Posidoniimonas polymericola: one gene and its partner. The protein of the gene in region 2 interacts with the protein of the main gene of each other region in a pairwise test. Links are inferred from orthologs where the notes say so. Each region holds a gene or a part of one and is shown on either strand. Other genes may lie near its edges.

Region 1 (3,121 bases), on a different replicon or contig from region 2:
CGGGTAGTTGTCCCCGGCCCTCGGAGCTGTGGGTTCCTGGCTCGGAGAGCCAGGGATACTATCAGCGGCCGCTGCGGTACAGGAACACGCTGCTTCGGTACTCCCTCGCTTGGGAGGCGGGCTTCGATTCTGCTCGACATTCGCTGCTCGAATCTGGCGACTTTTGAGTGGCGAAATCCCACCTACCGTGGTCCAATGGAGGGTTGCCCCGAGATCCAGGCGGGCGGATAGGCGCCTCGGGACCGAGCAGCAGAACTGGGCGCCGGGATCGGGCGCCGCGACCGCTCGTGGCGGTCGGGCTGCCCGACGCTAGCAGCGGGATGGGCAGTGGGGGTCGGCTGCGACCCGATCAAGGAGAAACCGCGGCGGGGGTTTTGTCCCCTCCGCGCGATAAAACGGACTAAACCCCTGGGGACTGTCTCTCTCCGGGTCCCTCCGACGGACGCAGAAAACCTGCTATAACAGCTTAAAACGCGTTGCACGGGCGTCCGCCGCCGCTTTCGGCGTGCTCCGGCCCCATGCGACAGCGGACAAAACCCACCCTTCATCAACCGAGTCACTCAAGGCGCCGCCGATGCCCGCCCCCGGGAACGAACTCAACACGCTGCTGGCGCCCCGTTTCTTGTTCCAGTTTGCCGCGCCGATCAAGCGGCACACGCCGATCTGGTCGCAGGCCGGCGTGGTGCTCGACGAGTCCTGCCGCCTGCCGGACCTGGCCTCGCTCGACCGCGGCACGCCGAGCTCCGAGCGGCGCTTCGCCGACGTGCGGATGGCCTGGGCGCCCGAGGGCCTCGCGCTGACCGTCACGGTGACCGGCAAGCGTCAGGCGGTGTGGTGCCGCGAGTCGCGGCTCGACGAGTCCGATGGGCTGCAGGTCTGGATCGACACCCGCGCCACGCACAACATCCACCGGGCGAGCAAGTACTGCCACCGGTTTGGCTTCCTGTCGGCCGGCGGCGGCCGCGGCGCCGCCGAGGCGGCCGCCGACCAGCTGCTGATCAACCGCGCCCGGGAGAACGCCCGCCCGGTCCGGCCGCGCGAGCTGCAGGCGATCGGCCGCGTCAAGGAAGACGGCTATCACCTGATGGTGTTCATCCCGGCGGGCGCCCTCGGCGGTTACGACCCCGACCAGCACGACCAGCTCGGCTTCCACTACGAGGTGATCGACCGCGAGCTCGGCGTGCAGACCTTCGCCAACGGCCGCGAGTTCCCGACCGACGAGGACCCCAGCTGCTGGGCCACGCTGCGGCTGGAGCGCTAAGCTCGGGCCACCCGCCCGCGGACGTAGACATCGCCGCCCGGCGTGTCGAACGCCACATCGCTGAGCGCGAGGGCCTTGGTCATGTCGGCCAGTCCGTGGCCGCCGATCGGGCTCGGCGCGTCGGCGCCTCCGCACAGCTTGGGGGCGACGAACGCGTGGACCTCGTCGATCAGTCCGCCGTCGAACGCGGCGCCAAGGCCCCTGGCGCCACCCTCGATCAGCACATTGGTCATCCGACGCGCGCCCAGCTCGTCGAGCAACGACGCCAGCCGTTCGGTGTGGTTGCGGCCACCCAGCGCGAGGACCTCGACTCCGTCGGCCGCCCGGTGGCGCGCGACCTGGCTCGGCACCACGCTGATCACCGGGGCCTGGTCGATGGTCCTGGCGAGCTGACTGCCGGGCGCCACCTCGCCCAGCACGACCCGGGCGGCGGTCCGCGGGCCGGCGGGCCGCGCGGTCAGCAGCGGGTCATCGTCGCGGGCGGTGCCGGCCCCCACGATGATCGCGTCGACCCGGCCACGGAGCTGGTGGACGATCTCGCGCGACTCGGGCGAGCTGATCCACTGGCTGCTGCCGGTCGACGTGGCGAGCTTGCCGTCGAGGGTCATGGCCCACTTGGCGATGACCCACGGGCGGCCCGCCTGAGTGAGCTTAAGGTACGGCGCGAGCAGCCGCCGCGCGTCCTCCTCGCCGACGCCGGTGTGGCACTCGATGCCGGCTTCGGTAAGTTGCTGCAGGCCGCCGCCGTTGACCTGGGGAAAGGGATCACGAACGGCGAACACCACCCGCGCAACCCCGGCGGCGATGAGCGCCCCGGTGCAGGGGGGCGTCTTGCCGGTGTGGCAGCACGGCTCGAGCGTGACGTAGGCGGTGGCCCCGGCGGCGCGCTCGCCGGCGGCGGCCAACGCATTGACCTCGGCGTGGGGTCCGCCGAACTGCTGGTGCCACCCCTTGCCGACCACCTGGTCGCCGTGGGCAAGAACGCACCCGACCATCGGATTGGGCTCCACCGCTCCCTCGCCGCGGGCGGCGAGTCGGACGGCCAGGGCCATCATCGCGGCGTCGGTCTGTGTAGGCATCGTGTCAGGCCGGAGACGGGGCTACGAGGGAGTCCACAACTTCTGCTTGCCGGCGGCTGGCTGGTCGGCGTCGGGCGTCCAGATGCCGCCGCTCGGCGGGGCCTCCTCGGCGGGCATCGGCCCACCACCCATCGGCGCGCCGCCCTCGGGCGGGATCGCCCCCAGCTCGTAGAACAACTGGTACAGGTGCTCGGCGACACCCGGCTCGTTCATGTGCTCGTCGCGGAGGCGGGCGAGGGTCGCGTTGGCCCGGCCCGACTCGCCCTCGACGATGTACATCTCGAGTTCAAGCAGCTCCCACCGCGCGGTCGACTCGCCCCTGCTGCGGGTCCACTCCTTGGCCTGCTCCAGGCGTTTGAGCGATTCTTCGGCGGTCGTCTGCAGGGTGACCATCCGGCGGTAGGCCTCCTCGAAACTGATGCGCCCTTCCAACGAGGGGCGGCCGACGACTTCGGTCGCGAGCGGCCCGAGCGCCGGGGTCGCGTTGGAGATCACGGCCCGCTGGTACAGCTTCTGGAGGTCGTCGTCGTCGACCTTGGCGAGGTCCAGCCGCGGCACACGCCCCAGCGGCAGCTGGTCGACGTCGACCTCGTCCGCGTTGATCGGCCCCATGTCCGGCAGGCCGAGCTTCTCCCGCAGCTGCTCGAACACCTCTGCGTTGCGGAGCGCCTGGGCGCCCTGCTCGAAGGTCAGCACGGCGGCCGCCAGCTGCTTCTGCATGCCGGGGTCCGCGGCGGCCTCCTCGGGGGTCTTGCCGTCGAGGGCCCCGCTGGCGAGCTTG
Region 2 (3,113 bases):
GGCTCCCCGTCGCCAGCTTGGGCGTGCCTGGCTCGCCCGTGTCCGACGGTGCACCGAAATGGCTTCCAAAGACAATTCTACGAATTCAGATAACGCGGAGAGCGATATGGCAAGTGGCGCCAACGGCGGCAGCGGCGACGTGTTTGACGTCCGCAGGGTCCGCAAGCTCGTCGAGTTGATGGACGAGCATGATCTGGCCGAGATCGTGCTGCAGCAGGGCGAGCAAAAGATGAAGCTGCGTCGCGGCCCGGATCCGACGGCGGTGACCGGCGTGCCGATGCAGGGGTACGCCCCCGTGGCCGCGGCAGCGCCAGGCCCCGCTGCGGCCGCGCCCGCCGGGCCGGCCCCAGCGGCAGAGCCGGCGGCCAGCGGCCCGGTGATCAAGAGCCCAATGGTCGGCACGTTCTACTCGTCTTCGAACCCGGAGTCGCCCCCCTTCGTGAAGGTGGGAGACCAGGTCGGCCCCGAGTCGATCGTCTGCATCGTCGAGGCGATGAAGGTCTTCAACGAAATCCCGGCCGAGTGCTCGGGCAAGATCACCGCCGTGCTCGTCGAAGACGGCGCCTCGGTGGAGTTCGGCCAGCCGATCTTCCAACTGGAAGGCTGAGCCAACGCCGCCGCGATCTCCGCCACCGCCCCCCGCCACCCTCTGACGCCCCGCCGACTCTGCCTGATGTACGAACGCATACTGATCGCTAACCGAGGAGAGATTGCCCTGCGGGTGATCCGGGCCTGCCGGGAGCTGGGCATCGGCACGGTGGCCGTCTACAGCGAGGCCGACCGCGGCGCCCACTACCTCGACCTTGCCGACGAGGCTTACTGCATCGGCCCCGCCAAGGCGGCCGACAGCTACCTCAAGATCGCCAGCATTATCAGCGCCGCCGAGGTGGGCAACGTCCAGGCGATCCATCCGGGCTACGGCTTCCTGGCGGAGAACGCACACTTCAACGAGGTCTGCCGGAGCTGCAAGATCGACTTCATCGGGCCCTCGCCCGAGGCGATGGCCCAGCTCGGCGACAAGAACTCCGCCCGCTCGATCGCCCGCGCGGCCGGCGTGCCGGTGGTGCCCGGCAGTGACGGGCTGATCAACAGCGAAGAGGAGGCCCTCCGCTTCGCCCACGAGGTCGGCTTCCCGGTGCTGATCAAGGCGGTCGCCGGCGGCGGCGGCAAGGGCATGCGGGTCGCGTCGAACGACCTCGCCCTCAAGTCGTCGCTGCAGCAGGCCCAGGCCGAGGCCGAGGCCGCCTTCGGCAACGGCGCGGTGTACCTCGAGAAGTACGTCCAGCACCCGCGGCACGTCGAGGTGCAGGTGCTGGCCGACGGCCACGGCAACGCGGTGCACCTGTGGGAACGCGACTGCTCCGTGCAGCGCCGCCACCAGAAGCTGATTGAAGAGAGCCCCAGCACGAGCGTCTCGGCCGAGACCCGCGCCGAGATGGGCGAGGCCGCCAAGCGGCTCATCCTGCAGGCCGGCTACCAGAACGCCGCCACCGTCGAGTTCATTGTGGACTCCGAGGGCAAGTACTACTTCATCGAGGTTAATGCCCGCATCCAGGTCGAGCACCCCGTCACCGAGATGGTGACCGGCATCGACCTGATCAAGGCGCAGATCGCGATCGCCTCGGGCGAGCCGCTGCCGTTCACCCAGGACGACATCAAGAGCAGCGGCCACGCCATCGAGTGCCGGATCAACGCCGAGGACCCGGCCCGCAACTTCCAGCCGTCGCCCGGCAGGATCGAGCGGCTGATTGTGCCCGGCGGCTTCGGGGTGCGGTTCGACTCGCACGCCCACAGCGGCTACGTCGTGCCGCCGTACTACGACTCGATGATCGGCAAGCTGATCGTGCACCAGCCGACCCGCGAAGAGGCGATCGCGTGCATGCTGCGGGCCCTCGCCGAGCTGCGGGTCGACGGCATCAAGACCGTCGCGCCGCTGCACCAGGAGATCCTCAGCCACTCGGCGTTTGCCGAGGGCCGGATCGACACCACGTTCGTCGAACGGACCTTCATGGCGGGGTAGCGGCCGTCCGCCCGGCGGGCCGCGGCCAAGGGGTTTGCCCGCCACGGCCGCGCGGCGGCCCCGTTGGCTTCCGACCATTAACGGCCCGCCCAGGCGACGCTAGAATACGGTCTCTGAAGCCCCTCCGTCTCATTCCCCCCTACGCCGGCGCCCGGCCGCCGGACCAGCCCCAACCACCCACACCATGTCCGAAAAGATCGAAAACACGCTGAGTCGCCCCGAACCCCTTGAGCACGGCTTCAAGAAGGCCGCGATCCTGTTCGCCGGCGGGCCCGCTCCCGCCGCCAACGCGGTGATCTCGGCCGCGGCGGTCTCGTTCTTGCGTAACGGCATCGAGGTGGTGGGCGTCAAGCACGGGTACTCGAGCCTGATCGAGTTCTCCGAGGACAAGCCGCTGGTCGAGGGCACGGACTACGTGATGATCGATCACCCGATGCTCAGCCGAACCCGCAGCAAGCCCGGCATTATGATCGGTACCGCCCGGGCGAACCCCGGCAAGCTGGTCTCGAGCCAGGAGCACCTGCAGGACCCCGAACGCGTGGCCCCGCTGAAGAACGTGTACGAGGGGCTGCTGTCGCTGGGCGTGGACGCGTTGGTATCGATCGGTGGCGACGACACGCTGAAGACCGCCAACAAGTTCAAGCTGTACCAGGACACGCTGCCGGAGGGCTCGCCCCGCATCCCGGTGGTGCACCTACCCAAGACGATCGACAACGACTACCGCGGCATCGACTTCACGTTCGGCTACTTCACCGCGGTCGACTTCATCGCCCGCGAGGTCCGCAACCTGCTTGCCGACGCCGAGGCGAACCGGAACTATTTCCTGGTCGAGTCGATGGGCCGCAGCGCCGGCTGGCTGGCGTACGGCGTGGCGATTGCCGGCGAGGCGAGCCTGGTAGTGAGCGTCGAGGACATCCGCGGCAAGTTCCGCGCAAAAGAAGAGTTCACCGACGCCGACGGCAACACGCACTCGCGCGACGTGATGAACATGAACGAGGTCATCCGCCGCATCGTGGCGACCATGACCACCCGCGAGCGCGAGGGCAAGAAATACGGCGTGATCGTCATCGCCGAAGGCCTGGCCGAGCTGCTC

The links.
Region 1: the proteins of accC (region 2) and ribD interact in binary tests that used the Escherichia coli proteins (3 or more experiments, as listed by UniProt). The link is inferred for Posidoniimonas polymericola from one-to-one orthologs.

The regions. Positions count from the first base shown.
Region 1 is NZ_SJPO01000001.1:140,257-143,377, reverse strand. Bases 300-3,107 are described here. They hold ribD (bifunctional diaminohydroxyphosphoribosylaminopyrimidine deaminase/5-amino-6-(5-phosphoribosylamino)uracil reductase RibD), read right to left. Parts: upstream 2,341-3,107; coding sequence 1,258-2,340; downstream 300-1,257. Other genes in these bases: Pla123a_RS00600 (tetratricopeptide repeat protein), read right to left, coding at 2,362-3,107; Pla123a_RS00610 (hypothetical protein), read left to right, coding at 575-1,261. Outside these bases: more of Pla123a_RS00600, read right to left, coding at 3,108-3,121. UniProt on the Escherichia coli protein: Converts 2,5-diamino-6-(ribosylamino)-4(3h)-pyrimidinone 5'-phosphate into 5-amino-6-(ribosylamino)-2,4(1h,3h)-pyrimidinedione 5'-phosphate.
Region 2 is NZ_SJPO01000014.1:27,710-30,822, reverse strand. The notes cover bases 47-2,846. They hold accC (acetyl-CoA carboxylase biotin carboxylase subunit), read left to right. Parts: upstream 47-673; coding sequence 674-2,020; downstream 2,021-2,846. Other genes in these bases: Pla123a_RS22220 (6-phosphofructokinase), read left to right, coding at 2,205-2,846; accB (acetyl-CoA carboxylase biotin carboxyl carrier protein), read left to right, coding at 107-607. In the rest of the region: more of Pla123a_RS22220, read left to right, coding at 2,847-3,113. UniProt on the Escherichia coli protein: This protein is a component of the acetyl coenzyme A carboxylase complex; first, biotin carboxylase catalyzes the carboxylation of the carrier protein and then the transcarboxylase transfers the carboxyl group to form malonyl-CoA.